DNA from 4 places in the Cytobacillus sp. FSL W8-0315 genome. Region 2 is predicted to be linked to each of the others. Evidence: riboswitches for the same ligand, from Rfam matches in the RefSeq annotation. Region 2 holds a riboswitch; each other region holds the start of a gene.
The links. Region 2 has a riboswitch for S-adenosylmethionine ahead of MKY20_RS07070 (methionine ABC transporter ATP-binding protein). Riboswitches for the same ligand answer to the same signal wherever they lie in the genome.
Positions count from the first base shown of each region.

Region 1 (3,488 bases), on a different contig from region 2:
GATGATACGGGCCTTTCGGTGCTCGTATCCAGTCATATTTTAAGTGAAATCGAGTTGCTGACGGACCGTGTGGCTATTATGAGCCATGGGAAGATCGTGAAGGTCGGCAGCGTCAGCGATTTAGTTGGTGCACTGTCATCTGGTGTGGATTGGAGAGTCAGTGATTCTTTTCGTGCATTTGCTATTCTTAAAGAATCCCCATATGTCCAGGCTGCAGAACTATATGATGACCATACTATACACACTCTTATGGATGACAGCAAAACCTCGCTCCTGAATGAAGCTTTAATGAAGGCGGGTATTGATGTATGGACGATCGAAAGGAAAGTGCAGACATTGGAGGATCTATTTATTAGTTTGACAGGAGGCGATCATATTGTCTAATCCAAATATGATTGGCCTGATTCATAATGAAGTGATGAAGATTGCTTCCAAAAAACGCATGGCGGTTGTCACCGTCATTTTAGTCATTCTAGTCTCTATGTTTACATACGCACAATACCGGGAGATACAGGAGAAAATCGAAAAACAGGGCACTCTGGACTGGAGAGTGGAGCTTCAGCAGGAGATTGTCGATCGGCAAAATCGGCTGGCATCGAGCGGAATCCAGGACGAGTTCAGACAGTTCCTTGAATTTGATCTGAAGCAAAAGCAGTATTATCTGGACAACGATATTAATCCAAACTATCCTGGAGCCCCTACGTTTATCCGCATCTTTTTCTCACAGGGAATCACGCTTGTCCTGCCTTTATTCATTATTATTATAATGGCTGATATTGTGAGCGGGGAATATAATGATGGCACCATCAAAACATTGCTGTCCCGGCCGGTTAAACGATGGAGAATCCTAATGGCTAAATGGCTGACGGTTTTGCTTTATACCTCCATGCTGATGGCGGCAACCGTGATTGTCTGTTATGGGGTTTCAGGAATCGTACTCGGTTATGATGGCTGGACTGCACCTATTTTGACCGGATTTCAAGCTTCTGCATCTGGTGAGTTTTCAACGGAATACATCCATACCCTGTCGATGTGGGAATACCTGCTGATGTCAGTTGGGCTTGCCTGGGTGGTAACAGCGGTTGTTGGAACCATAAGCCTCATGATATCGGTTCTGGTGAAAAATACAGCGACTGGAATTGGGGCGATGATGGCCGTGTTAATCGCAGGCACCCTGTTATCTTCTATCGGTTCGAGCTGGACGAGCTCCAAGTATTTAGTGAACTTGAACTTTGATCTGATTAACTACTTAGAAGGTCAAGCTCCGCCGATTGAAGGGATGTCACTGCCATTTTCATTAACCATGCTTGGGATTTGGGCTGCCGCCTGTCTTGCTGTTGCGTTTTGGAATTTTACTCAGAAGGATATGTATTAGTACGTTTATTAAGGGAAATCAATATTTAGAGTTCAGAAATAATTAATTGACAATTGAGTGAATTTAAATTATTATCGCTTTAAATAATTAAAAAATTGAATATTTTCTTCTTATCCAGAGAGGTGGAGGGACTGGCCCTTTGAAGCCTCGGCAGCAGGTTCTGATGAATACTGTGCCAATTCCAGCAAGCGCATCGCTTGAAAGATGAGAAGAGGGTTGATAAAACTCTCTTCTTAGGAGGAGAGTTTTTTAATTGTTTATAAATCCAACTTAAGTTATGCGAAAAGTAGATATTTAAAAATGCAAGAGGAGAGAAGAAAAATGAAATATGGTTTCTGGTTGCCGATTTTTGGAGGCTGGCTGCGAAATGTAGAAGACGAAAATATGCCGCCAACCTTTGAATATGCTAAAAACGTCATTCAGTCGGCTGAAAAATGGGGATACTCGACTACGTTAATAGCTGAATTATATTTAAATGATATTAAAGGACCGGACCATGATTCTCTTGAAGCCTGGTCCACGGCAGCCGCACTTGCAGCCGTGACGGAAAAAATTGAAATTATGACCGCGATCCGCCCTGGTTTTCATAATCCTGCTGTAGCAGCAAAAATGGCAGCCAATATTGATCAAATCAGCAACGGCCGTTTTACTCTAAATGTGGTTTCTGCCTGGTGGGCCGAAGAAGCGCGTCAATATGGCGGTATTTTTACAGAACATGATGAGCGTTATGCCCGCACTGAGGAGTTCATTGATGTTCTAAAAGGGTTATGGACGGAAGAAACCTTCCATTATTCCGGTCAATTTTACGACTTAAGGGACACGAAGCTTGCTCCAAAGCCAGTTCAAAGACCTAACCCGATTCTTTATGCAGGCGGTGAAAGCGAAAAAGGCAAGCAGACCATTGCAGAAAAATGTGATGCTTATGTTATGCACGGCGGAACGGCTGAGGAGATTGATCTGAAAATAGGAGAAATGAAGGCACGGCGTGAACAAACGGGCAATGCGCCATTCAGTTCTTTCGGAATGGCTGCTTATGTTATTTGCCGTGATACAGAAGAAGAAGCTCTTGCTGAGCTTGAAAAAATCACGGCTGTGAAGGATTCCAGCGGTTACGCCGGTTTTAAGGATTTCACTACAAAGTCACAATTAGAGCAGCAGATTCAGCTACAGGATTACTCTGTCTCTAACAGAGGTCTGCGGCCAAACTTAGTAGGAACACCAGAGCAAATTGCTGATCGGATTTTACAATATGAAGAAGCTGGCCTAGACTTATTATTATTGCAATTTTCACCTCAGCTGGAGGAAATGGAACGCTTTGCAAAGACGGTTATGCCATTAGTGGAACAAAAACGCAGTTTAATAAAGAGCTAGAAAGGGGCCATAATAATGAGCAAGGTATATGTAATTCATGAAAATAGTGAGTGGACAGTCCATTTGACAAAAAGGCTGGAGGAACTGGGTGTTCCTTATGAAGAATGGCATTTAGACGAAGGAACGGTAGATTTATCGGCAGAACCTCCAGAAGGAATCTTCTATAGCCGGATGAGTGCTTCTTCTCATACCCGTGATCATCGCTTTGCAGCTGAATTTTCGGGACAAGTATTGGCCTGGCTTGAAGCACATGGCCGTACAGTGTTGAATGGAACGAGCGCTCTGGAGCTTGAAGTTAGTAAGGTTTTGCAGTACTTGGAATTAAACAAATCTGGTGTCAGGACTCCCAAAACGATTGCAGCGGTTGGAAAACAACATATTATTAAGGCGGCCGAAGCATTTGCCGGACAGCCGTTTATCACGAAGCATAACCGTGCCGGCAAAGGCCTGGGTGTTCAATTATTCCATAGTATTGAAGCTCTAAAAGCTTATGTGGAGGGACCTTCCTTCGAAGAGCCTGTTGATGGCATTACCCTTATTCAGGAATATATTCAATCTCCTGAAAGCTATATCACCCGCTGTGAATTTGTCGGAGGCAACTTTGTTTATGCCGTCAGGGTTGATACATCGGAAGGATTTGAACTATGCCCTGCGGACGCATGCCAGATTGGCGACTTATTCTGCCCTGTTGGAGAAGAAGCAGAAGAGAGGCCAAAGTTCAAGATTATTGAATGTTTTGAGG
Region 1 is NZ_JBBOOC010000004.1:148,226-151,713, reverse strand. It holds gene MKY20_RS28270 (ABC transporter ATP-binding protein) at 1-384, shown strand, start outside; gene MKY20_RS28265 (ABC transporter permease) at 392-1,375, shown strand; SAM riboswitch class I at 1,483-1,586, shown strand; gene MKY20_RS28260 (LLM class flavin-dependent oxidoreductase) at 1,697-2,746, shown strand; gene MKY20_RS28255 (ATP-grasp domain-containing protein) at 2,762-3,488, shown strand, end outside.
Region 1: another riboswitch for S-adenosylmethionine. It lies ahead of MKY20_RS28260 (LLM class flavin-dependent oxidoreductase); the one in region 2 lies ahead of MKY20_RS07070 (methionine ABC transporter ATP-binding protein).

Region 2 (3,488 bases):
AATTAAAGTCTAAAGGTCATCTTGGATACTTTTTAAGAAAATCAAATTTCTCTTTGCTTATTAAGGCGGGAAATATAAGCATTCCTCTGGAAATTATGAATGGGGAAATCCGGAAGGCCAGTCACACCAGTAATTTTGATGTGGAGGTCTCGGGCTCTGAAGAAGCTGTGCTGTCACTGATTTCAGGCGAGTTAAAGTTAAGGGATGCTATTTTCCAAAATAAAATAAAGATGGAAACCACCTTCAGAAAAAAATTGCTCCTCGAATCCTTTTTCTGTTTAGGGAAAATTTCATATCACAATACTTGACCATTTTTTAAATAGTATGATAATATCGTTTTAATATCAATTAACTGAATATTCTTATCAAGAGAGGCGGAGGGACTGGCCCAGCGAAGCCCGGCAACCGGTAAAGTACACGGTGCTAAATCCAGCAGAGCGGGATGCTCTGGAAGATAAGAAGAGACGATAAAACCCTCTTCTTATGAAGAGGGTTTTTTCATAATATCAGACTTTTTTCTTTGAAATTTGATAACTGTCTAGCTCCAGGCACCTTGCATTTTTCTTAGTTTTTCGATAAGAAATACTAAAATTTTTATAGAGGAGAGAAAGCAATGACTGATAAACAAAAAAAATACCGTTTTGAAACAATTGGAGTGCATGGGGGACTGAAGCCAGACCCTGTAACTGGCGCAAGGGCGGTACCGATTTACCAGAACAATGCTTACCAGTTCAAGAATACAGATCACGCTGCAGATCTCTTTGCTCTTAAAGAGCCAGGATATATTTATAGCAGGATACATAATCCGACTGTAAGTGTATTTGAGGAAAGAGTGGCCTTGCTTGAAGGAGGAGTTGGTGCCCTGGCTCTTGCAAGCGGACAATCTGCCATTACGCTTGCCATTTTAAACATAGCTGAAGCAGGGGATGAAATTATTGCTGCGTCCAATTTATATGGCGGTACTTATAATTTGTTTGCAGTCACACTTCCCAAGTATGGAATTAAAGTGAAACTGGTTGATCCAAAAGAGCCGGAAAATTTCCGTAACGCGATTACAGATAAAACAAAGGCCATCTTTGCCGAAACGATAGGGAACCCAAGCTTAAAAATCCTGGATATTGAAAAGGTAGCAGCAATTGCACACGAGAATGGTGTGCCGCTGATTGTCGATAACACTTTTGCTACACCTTATCTATGCAGGCCGATCGAACATGGGGCTGACATTGTTATACACTCTGCGACTAAATGGCTGCTCGGCAATGGAACAACAATGGGAGGAATTATTGTAGACGGAGGAAAATTTGACTGGAATTCCCATAAGTTCCCGGGCTTTACAGAGCCAGATCCCAGCTACCATGATATTGTCTATAGCGAAGCAATTGGCGAGGCGGCTTATATTATCAAAGCACGCGTACAGCTTTTGAGAGACTTAGGGCCTGCTATGAGTGCGCAAAGTGCATTTCAATTCACATTGGGGCTTGAAACTTTGCATGTACGGATGAAAGAGCATGTTGCCAACACGAAAAAAGTAGTGGAGTATCTAGAGGCGCATCCAGCTGTTAATTGGGTCCTGTATCCTGGAAATGAAAGCCATCCGGATAAAAAATTGGCGGATAAATACATGCCGAAAGGAGCAGGAGCTGTGGCTGTGTTTGGAATTGCTGGCGGAAGAGAAGCAGGTGCCAAGCTAATAAACAGCCTGAAGCTTTGGGCACATGTGGCAAATGTCGGGGATGCAAAGAGCCTGATTATCCACCCTGCAAGTACAACTCACCAGCAGCTTGATGAAGAAGGTTTAAAAGCTGCGGGAGTGCCGGAGGATCTAATTCGAATTTCTATCGGAATCGAGAATGCGGAAGATTTGATTGAAGATCTGGAACAGGCGATCGAAGCAGCTGCAGGCATTACATCACTTTCTGCAAAAGCATAAAGGAAAATTTACCATTCATTTTTTTCCGAAAGTTTAAAATTTCTTCGTTGACACCTTTTTGATGGCTATGATACGATAGCAAACGTAATTAATAAACTGCTTAATTTATTAAAATATTAATTGAATATAAATCGTTACGCTCTTATCAAGAGAGGTGGAGGGAAGTGCCCTATGAAGCCCGGCAACCGTCAATTATTTGAAATGGTGCCAATTCACTCAAAGCATAGCTTTGACAGATGAGAGAAAGGACTTAATTTTTAATGCCTTTCTGCTCATGTGCAGAAAGGCATTTTTGCTTTTAGCGCATGAAAGCCTATAAGGAGTAAAAAATAGGGGAATATAAGCAGTCTAATAATTATAATCTGTATCTTTCGATTAAAGAGGTGACAATTCACGTTGATTTCTATAAAAGATGTACAGAAGATTTTCTCTTCAAAAAAAGGCCAGGTAAAAGCTGTTGACAATGTAAACCTGGAAGTAAAGGAAGGAGAAATCTTCGGAGTTATCGGATATAGCGGTGCAGGTAAAAGTACCTTGATCCGCATGCTGAATGGGCTGGAGCTTCCTACCCATGGCAGTGTGACAGTTGCAGGAAATGAGGTTTCAAAGATAAAGGGAAGCAAGCTAAGAAAAGCGCGTCAGGAAATAAGCATGATCTTCCAGCATTTCAACCTATTATGGTCGAGAACGGTAAGAGAGAATATCGCTTTTCCGCTTGAAATTGCTGGTGTTTCCCGGCAGGAAAGGCTGAAAAGGGTAGACGAGCTCATTAAACTCGTTGGCCTCGAAGGAAGAGAAGATGCCTATCCTTCCCAGCTCAGCGGCGGTCAAAAACAAAGGGTTGGAATTGCTAGAGCCCTTGCCAACAATCCAAAAGTACTGCTTTGTGATGAGGCGACATCTGCACTTGATCCGCAGACTACAGATTCCATTTTGGAGCTGCTTGTTGACATCAATGAGCGTCTGGGCTTAACGATTGTCCTAATTACTCATGAAATGCACGTTATCCGTAAAATCTGCCATCGGGTTGCAGTCATGGAAGGCGGCCGAATTGTTGAAATCGGGCCTGTATTGGATGTATTTAGGAATCCCAAAGCTGTGATTACAAAGCGGTTTGTACAGCAGGTGACAGAGCCTGAAGAAACTAAGGAAACGATTGATCATCTGGTCGATTTGTATCCAAAAGGAAAAGTAGTGCAATTAGGGTTTGTCGGCGAATCAGCTGAACAGCCGTTGATTACAAACCTGATCCGTAATTTCCAGGTAACCGTAAATATCCTTCAAGGAAAGATTTCCCAGACACAGAATGGTTCTTACGGTACTTTATTCATCCATGTTGATGGAGAAGCAGAGGAAGTTGCAAAAGCCATTGAATTTATTCATTCTCAGCAGGTTGGCGTGGAGGTGATTTCCAATGCTTAACGAATGGTTTCCAAATGTGAAATGGGATTCCATGTGGGAAGCTACAATGGAAACCCTATATATGACAGCTATTTCTGTTCTCGCAACTTTTATTTTAGGTGCAATTCTGGGATTGCTGCTCTTCCTGACTTCCAAG
Region 2 is NZ_JBBOOC010000001.1:1,381,054-1,384,541, forward strand. It holds gene MKY20_RS07060 (SCP2 sterol-binding domain-containing protein) at 1-308, shown strand, start outside; SAM riboswitch class I at 360-461, shown strand; gene MKY20_RS07065 (O-acetylhomoserine aminocarboxypropyltransferase/cysteine synthase family protein) at 614-1,930, shown strand; SAM riboswitch class I at 2,070-2,173, shown strand; gene MKY20_RS07070 (methionine ABC transporter ATP-binding protein) at 2,327-3,352, shown strand; gene MKY20_RS07075 (methionine ABC transporter permease) at 3,345-3,488, shown strand, end outside.

Region 3 (3,488 bases), 3.0 Mb from region 2:
CACTCAGGAAAACGGATATCATAACAAATCATCCCTGCAAACTTCCTATTTTCCAGTGAAAAAACTCCCTTGGCTGTCCCTCCGTTCAGATAGAGATGTTCATTCATCAGCTTGAACAAGTGCAGCTTGCTGTATTCATGTATAAGGTCACCTTGGTTATCTACAATCAGCAGAGTGTTGTAAATGCCATCGGGTGTTTTCTTTGCAACAGATCCGCCAATCATATGAACCCGATTGCTCTGTGCGGCCTCTTTCAAAAAGACTAGCGATGATTCTGCATCCTGGTCTGCAATTTCACCCAATCTGGTCAAGTCATAACCAGTCGTCCAAAGTTCCGGCAGCACAATAACATCCGGTTTATCCCTAAGCGCCTTTTTAATCATGATTTCGGCTGCTTTAAAATTATCCTCAGGTTTTCCAAATGCAATATCCATTTGCAAACAGGCAATCTTTAATTTCATAAAACTCCCCCGCAATCATCATATCCTTATGGTAAAATTAGTCCGATAGATGGAAATTTTCAAAATTTTACTTTACATCTTACCATTTACGTTATATCATTTGTGACTATATTTTCAATCTTTTTTTTAAGCAGGTGAACAATTTGGTAAATTATCCGCAATCAGATCTTTTGAAAAGTCTGCCTAAACAGTTTTTTGCATCTTTGACAGCCAAAGTGGGGAGAAAACTCCAACAAGGGCATGATGTCATCAATCTTGGACAGGGCAATCCTGACATGCCTACACCAGAGCATATTGTCAAGAGTCTTCAAAGTGCAGCCGATAATCCGCAAAACCATAAATATTCCCCTTTCCAGGGCTTCCCGTATTTAAAAAAGGCAGCTGCTGACTTTTATAAAAGGGAATTTAATGTTGAATTGGATCCTGAAACCGAAATAGCCATCCTTTTTGGTGGTAAAGCAGGATTGGTTGAAATCCCTCAATGCCTTTTAAACCCTGGGGACAGCGTATTGGTTCCGGACCCGGGATATCCTGATTATTGGTCAGGTGTTGCACTTGCCAAAGCAAAAATGGTGACAATGTCTCTAAGAGAAGAAAATAACTTCCTGCCAGTATACAGTGAATTGTCAGCAGACCAGCTTAATGCAGCCAAACTGATGTTCCTTAATTATCCAAATAATCCCACTGGAGCAGTGGCAAACAAGGACTTTTTTCAAGAAACAGTTGATTTGAGCAGAAGCCATGGTATTTGCATCGTCCATGATTTTGCATATGGAGGAATTGGTTTTGACGGCATAAAGCCTGAAAGCTTTCTTCAGGCAGAAGGGGCAAAAGAGGTCGGAATTGAAATTTATACACTTTCAAAAACATTTAATATGGCAGGCTGGAGAGTTGGATTTGCAGCTGGAAATGCAAGTGTCATCGCAGCACTGAACCTTATGCAGGATCATCTATACGTCAGCTTGTTTGGTGCTGTTCAGGAAGCTGCAGCAGTTGCTCTGTCAGGACCACAGGATTGTGTTAAAGAATTGAATTCCATATACGAATCCAGACGTAATACATTCATCTCTGGCCTCAGGGAAATCGGCTGGAATGTTCAAGCTCCTAAAGGCTCTTTTTTTGCATGGCTCAAGGTCCCTGAACAATTTACATCGGAAGAGTTTGCTGACTATCTCTTGGATAAAGCGCATATTGCGGTTGCACCAGGCATCGGATTTGGTGATTTTGGAGAAGGGTATGTGAGAGCGGGTTTACTGACATCTGAGGAGAGACTTAAAGAAGCAGTGGGCAGAATAAAAAAATTAAATTTATTTTAAATTTTTCTCATAATTCAATTGACAAAAATATTAAGCACTGTCATAATTCTAATTAAATTTTAATTCTAAATTAACTGAATACTCGTTTCGTTTTCTTATCAAGAGCAGGCGGAGGGACTAGCCCTATGAAGCCCGGCAACCGACTTATACATGAGCACGGTGCTAAATCTTGCAGCTTATAGCTGAAAGATAAGAAGATGTTAGATTGCTATCCTAACCTCTTCTTATTTGAAGAGGTTTTTTATTGTTTTCATTCTTTGATTTTTGAAAGGAAGAATATACATGAGTGAAATTATTGCAACGTATCTGGTTCATGATGAAAAACATAACCCGGAGAAAAAGGCCGAGGAGATCGCTTTAGGCTTAACGGTCGGGTCATGGACCCATTTGCCGGAACTAGAAAAACAGCAGCTGGAAAAGCATAAAGGCAGGGTCGTTTCTGTTGAAGACTATACTAAAGATGAAGAAAAAAAGGAAACAGCCGCAGTCATTAAGATTGCCTATCCAACTGTTAATTTCAGTCCTGATTTACCGGCAATATTAACAACAGTCTTTGGAAAACTATCATTGGATGGAAAGATTAAATTGTTAGATTTACAGTTTTCCAATGAACTTAAAAGCTTTTTTCCTGGGCCACGATTCGGGATTGACGGACTGAGGGAAAAACTGAATGTATATGATAGACCCCTTCTGATGAGCATCTTCAAAGGGGTGCTGGGCAAAGACATGGATTTTTTAACTTCGCAGCTGAGGGAACAGGCCCTTGGCGGCATCGACCTTGTAAAAGATGATGAAATTCTATTTGAAAACCGCCTTACACCTTTTGAAGCCCGGATAACCGAAGGCAAAGAAGTGCTAAGGCAGGTTTATGAGGAAACAGGCCACCGTACCCTATATGCTGTGAATTTAACAGGCAGGTCTTTTGATTTAAAAGATAAGGCAAGGAAAGCATCCAGACTTGGTGCAGATCTTCTTCTCTTCAACGTATTCTCGTATGGGCTCGATGTTTTGCAGTCATTAAGAGAAGATGATGAGATAGGGCTGCCTATCATGGCACATCCTGCAGTTAGTGGAGCTCTTTCTGCTTCAAGTGTTTATGGGATTTCCTATCCTTTGCTTTTAGGCAAACTCCTCAGGTATGCAGGCGCAGACTTTTCTCTATTCCCTTCACCTTATGGATCGGTTGCCCTTGAAAAAACTCTGGCCTTATCAATTGGGGATACCCTGACTAGGAATGATTTCTGCAAAAGAACCTTTCCGGTTCCATCAGCCGGCATCCATCCGGGTCTTGTACCTTTGCTTTTCGAAGACTTCGGAATAGACAGTGTAATTAATGCCGGAGGTGGCGTACATGGGCATCCGGATGGGGCAAGAGGAGGCGGTTTGGCATTCCGCCAGGCAATAGATTTAATTTTAAATGGGGCTTCTTTAACAGATGCTCCATCAAACTTCCCTGAATTAAAAAAAGCGATTGATCTGTGGGGGTACAAAGAGGTGGCTGTAAAGAATGGCTAAAGTGGCGGTATTTTGTGATTTTGATGGAACTATTACCGAAAACGATAACATCATTCATATCATGAAGCACTTTGCTCCTTCTCAATGGGAGGGGATAAAAAATCAAGTTCTGGGACAGGAAATTACCATTCAAGAAGGAGTAGGAAAGATGTTTTCCCTTCTGCCAAGCAGTCTGAAAGATGCTATCACCGATTTC
Region 3 is NZ_JBBOOC010000001.1:4,362,308-4,365,795, reverse strand. It holds gene MKY20_RS22400 (carbon-nitrogen family hydrolase) at 1-461, opposite strand, end outside; gene MKY20_RS22395 (pyridoxal phosphate-dependent aminotransferase) at 605-1,777, shown strand; SAM riboswitch class I at 1,870-1,973, shown strand; gene mtnW (2,3-diketo-5-methylthiopentyl-1-phosphate enolase) at 2,060-3,292, shown strand; gene MKY20_RS22385 (2-hydroxy-3-keto-5-methylthiopentenyl-1-phosphate phosphatase) at 3,285-3,488, shown strand, end outside.
Region 3: another riboswitch for S-adenosylmethionine. It lies ahead of mtnW (2,3-diketo-5-methylthiopentyl-1-phosphate enolase); the one in region 2 lies ahead of MKY20_RS07070 (methionine ABC transporter ATP-binding protein).

Region 4 (3,488 bases), 120 kb from region 2:
TCTCCTTTGCTGAGCTGTATAAAAGCGGGATCCATTTCTAAGTCATTAATTTCCTGAACGATTTTTTCGCTGGCTCTGTGTATCCCTGTATCGATATATTCACTCCAGTTGGCAGACTGCCTTGAAGCGAGCAGAGTCCAAGTATTATTAATAACCTTAGTGCCAACTCCCGTTTTCCCTTCTATTAGTCCATCTGCAGAAAGTTCTTCCAGAGCAGTGATAATTGTGCTTCGGTTTACTCCAAACTCCTCAGCCAGTTTCCGCTGGCTTGGAATTTTACTTCCGATTGGCCATTCCCCTTTGGAAATCTTTCCTTTAATAGTCTCAATAACTCGCTGATATTTTGGCAATTGTGCTGTATCCATCCATATAACCGCCTTTATGAAAATTGGCTGGCAAAATTCTTTCCTAATTGGTTGAGGACATTGTATCAGTTATTGATTATCCTGAAAAGCAGCACAGATAATGGCTGGAAATGTTGATAAGGGGGATGAAGTTGGCAAATAAGAAATTTATGATTATCGGGGCGCATAGTTCTATCATCATTCTTTGGGCATCCGCATTCCCGGGAATTCGGGCTGGGCTTGAATCGTACTCCCCTGAGCACCTTGCCCTTTTTAGACTTTTAGTTGGTTCGGCTGCACTTGGTGTCTTAGCACTGCTGACAAGGATGCGTCTTCCGGATATAAAAGATCTTCCTGCTATTTTTATGCTTGGATTCCTTGGTTTTACGGTTTATCATACAGCTCTCAACATTGGGGAAAAAACAGTAAGCGCCGGACCGGCAAGCTTGATTGTATCAATGACTCCGATCTTTTCGGCTGCTTTGGCTGCTTTATTTTTAAGGGAAAGGTTTGGAAGGGTCAGGTGGACTGGTTCAGCAGTCAGTATTGCTGGTGCCGCACTTATTTCGCTTGGTGCAGGAGGAGGGTTTGAAATCCAAACCGGTATTTTATTTGTCCTGCTTGCTTCCATTTCAGAAAGCATCTATTTCGTGTTTCAGACTAAATACTTTAATAAATACGGATTTTTGTCATTTACATCCTATACGGTATGGGCAGGGACTGGTTTTATGCTGATTTATCTTCCTGGGCTTGGTAATGAGATCTTTCATGCATCGGCCGAATCCACTTTAAGTGTCATCTATTTGGGGATTTTTCCAACGGTAATTCCATATATTGCCCTAGCTTTTCTTGCGTCCATAGGAGGGACTTCTGAAGCGACAAGCTCTCTTTATCTGACACCAGCAATAGCATTTGTCATTGCTTGGGTTTGGCTGGGAGAGGTGCCGACTATGTTATCCATTGCGGGTGGTATAATCGCTCTGGCAGGTGTGATGATTATTCACCGTAAAGACAGCTCTGTTAAAGTAACGGAAATTTTTGAAAATGGCCCAAGTGAAAATATTTGAAAAATAATGATTGACATCCTTTTCTTTATGGTGGTAAAGTAATAAGCATATTAAACAACCGAATAATAAAAATCTTCTTATCCAGAGAGGTTGAGGGACTGGCCCTATGACACCTCGGCAGCGGACAAAAGTGTACCGTGCCAAATCCAGCAAGCGTAGCTTGAAAGATAAGAAGAGGACCATTGATAAATGCCGCCCTCTTCTTTCTTTAGAAGAGGGTTTTTGTTTTTATCCGAAAAAATGCATCAAGATTCTATTCATAAACATATGAATAATTCTTATCGAGAGAAGCAGAGGGACCTGGCCCAATGAAGCTTCGGCAGCAGGCAGACTGCACTGTGCCAAATCCAGCAGGCGATAGCCTGAAAGATAAGGAGGGGACTTCAAAAAACCTCTTCTGTTAGAAGGGGTAAATTTCAGGATATAATTCTTAGTTTTCCCATGGGATTAATTATATATAACATTTAGAAAAGGAGAGATGCTGAATGATAGAGTTTCAGAATTTAAAGAAAATCTATGAAAGCGGAGGACAGCAGGTAGCTGCTTTAAATGGAATAGACTTAAAGATTAACAAAGGTGAGATTTTCGGTGTGATCGGCTTCAGCGGTGCGGGAAAGAGCTCTTTGATCCGCTGTGTCAATTGGCTGGAGAAGCCGACTTCAGGAAAGGTCATTGTCAGTGGACATGATCTGACGGCTTTATCTGTAAGAGAAATTCGCGAAGTGAAAAGAAACATCGGGATGGTCTTTCAGCATTTTAATCTTTTAAATTCGAAAACAGTGTTTGCCAATGTGGCGATGCCGCTCACACTGGCTAAGATCCCTAAAGATGACATCAAAAAGCGTGTCCATGAACTATTAGAATTCGTGGGGCTTGCAGACAAGGCAAACAGCTATCCCGATCAGCTGTCAGGCGGGCAAAAGCAGCGGATCGGAATTGCCAGGGCGCTGGCGACCCAGCCTTCCATTCTATTATGTGATGAAGCAACTTCAGCGCTGGATCCGCAGACAACCAGCTCTATCCTGCAGCTGCTGAAAAAAATAAATAAAGAATACAACATTACTATACTGATCATTACCCATGAAATGTCTGTAATCAGAGAGATCTGTGATCGTGTCGCTGTAATAGAGGCAGGAAAAATTATCGAAGAAGGAACCGTCTTCAATGTCTTTTCATCACCAAAGACACAAACAGCGAAAAACTTTGTCAGCACTGTCATGAATGATCAAATACCTGACTCCATTAAAGAAGTGATTGAAAAACAGCAAGGGCTTCAAAAGGTATTTAGAATCAACTTTGTTGGAAATTCTGCCGGGCAGCCGCTCCTCTCGCAGGTTGCCAAAAAGTTTAATATCGACTTCAACGTCCTGTTTGGAAATATTACTGAACTTCAGGGAACACCGTTTGGCAACCTGATTGTCGAATTCCAGGGTCCGGACAGTGAAATCAGACGTGCTATACAGTACATCAGCCAGGAAAAAGTTTCAATAAAGGAAGTGACAACACGTGCTAGTTAATCAGGAAAAAATCATCGAAGCCTTAATCGAAACGGTTCAAATGGTGGCATTCTCATTGCTGTTTTCAGCTATTATCGGACTGCCGCTTGGTATATTGCTTGTCGTAACAAGGAAAGGGCATCTGCTGGAAAACCTCGTTGTTTTTAATATCATAAACAGCATTATTAATATTTTCAGATCAGTTCCCTTCATCATTTTAATGGTGGCCATTATCCCCATTACCAGGCTGATTGTCGGAACATCGATAGGTACGGCTGCAGCCGTAGTGCCGCTAGTCTTTTATGCCGGGCCATATATTGCAAGATTAATAGAAAACTCATTGCTTGAGGTAGATCCGGGAGTCATAGAAGCTGCAGAAGCAATGGGAGCAACACCAGGCCAGATAATATTAAAATTCCTGATTCCGGAAGCACTTAGTTCGCTGGTATTAGGCTTTACAATTGCAACAATCGGATTGGTCGGAGCATCAGCCATGGCCGGGGCAGTCGGAGGCGGCGGGCTTGGTGACCTCGCCATTACCTACGGCTACCAGAGATTCGATACAACAGTCATGCTGATTA
Region 4 is NZ_JBBOOC010000001.1:1,262,107-1,265,594, forward strand. It holds gene MKY20_RS06460 (aminotransferase-like domain-containing protein) at 1-365, opposite strand, end outside; gene MKY20_RS06465 (DMT family transporter) at 497-1,411, shown strand; SAM riboswitch class I at 1,486-1,585, shown strand; SAM riboswitch class I at 1,687-1,787, shown strand; gene MKY20_RS06470 (methionine ABC transporter ATP-binding protein) at 1,897-2,928, shown strand; gene MKY20_RS06475 (methionine ABC transporter permease) at 2,918-3,488, shown strand, end outside.
Region 4: another riboswitch for S-adenosylmethionine. It lies ahead of MKY20_RS06470 (methionine ABC transporter ATP-binding protein); the one in region 2 lies ahead of MKY20_RS07070 (methionine ABC transporter ATP-binding protein).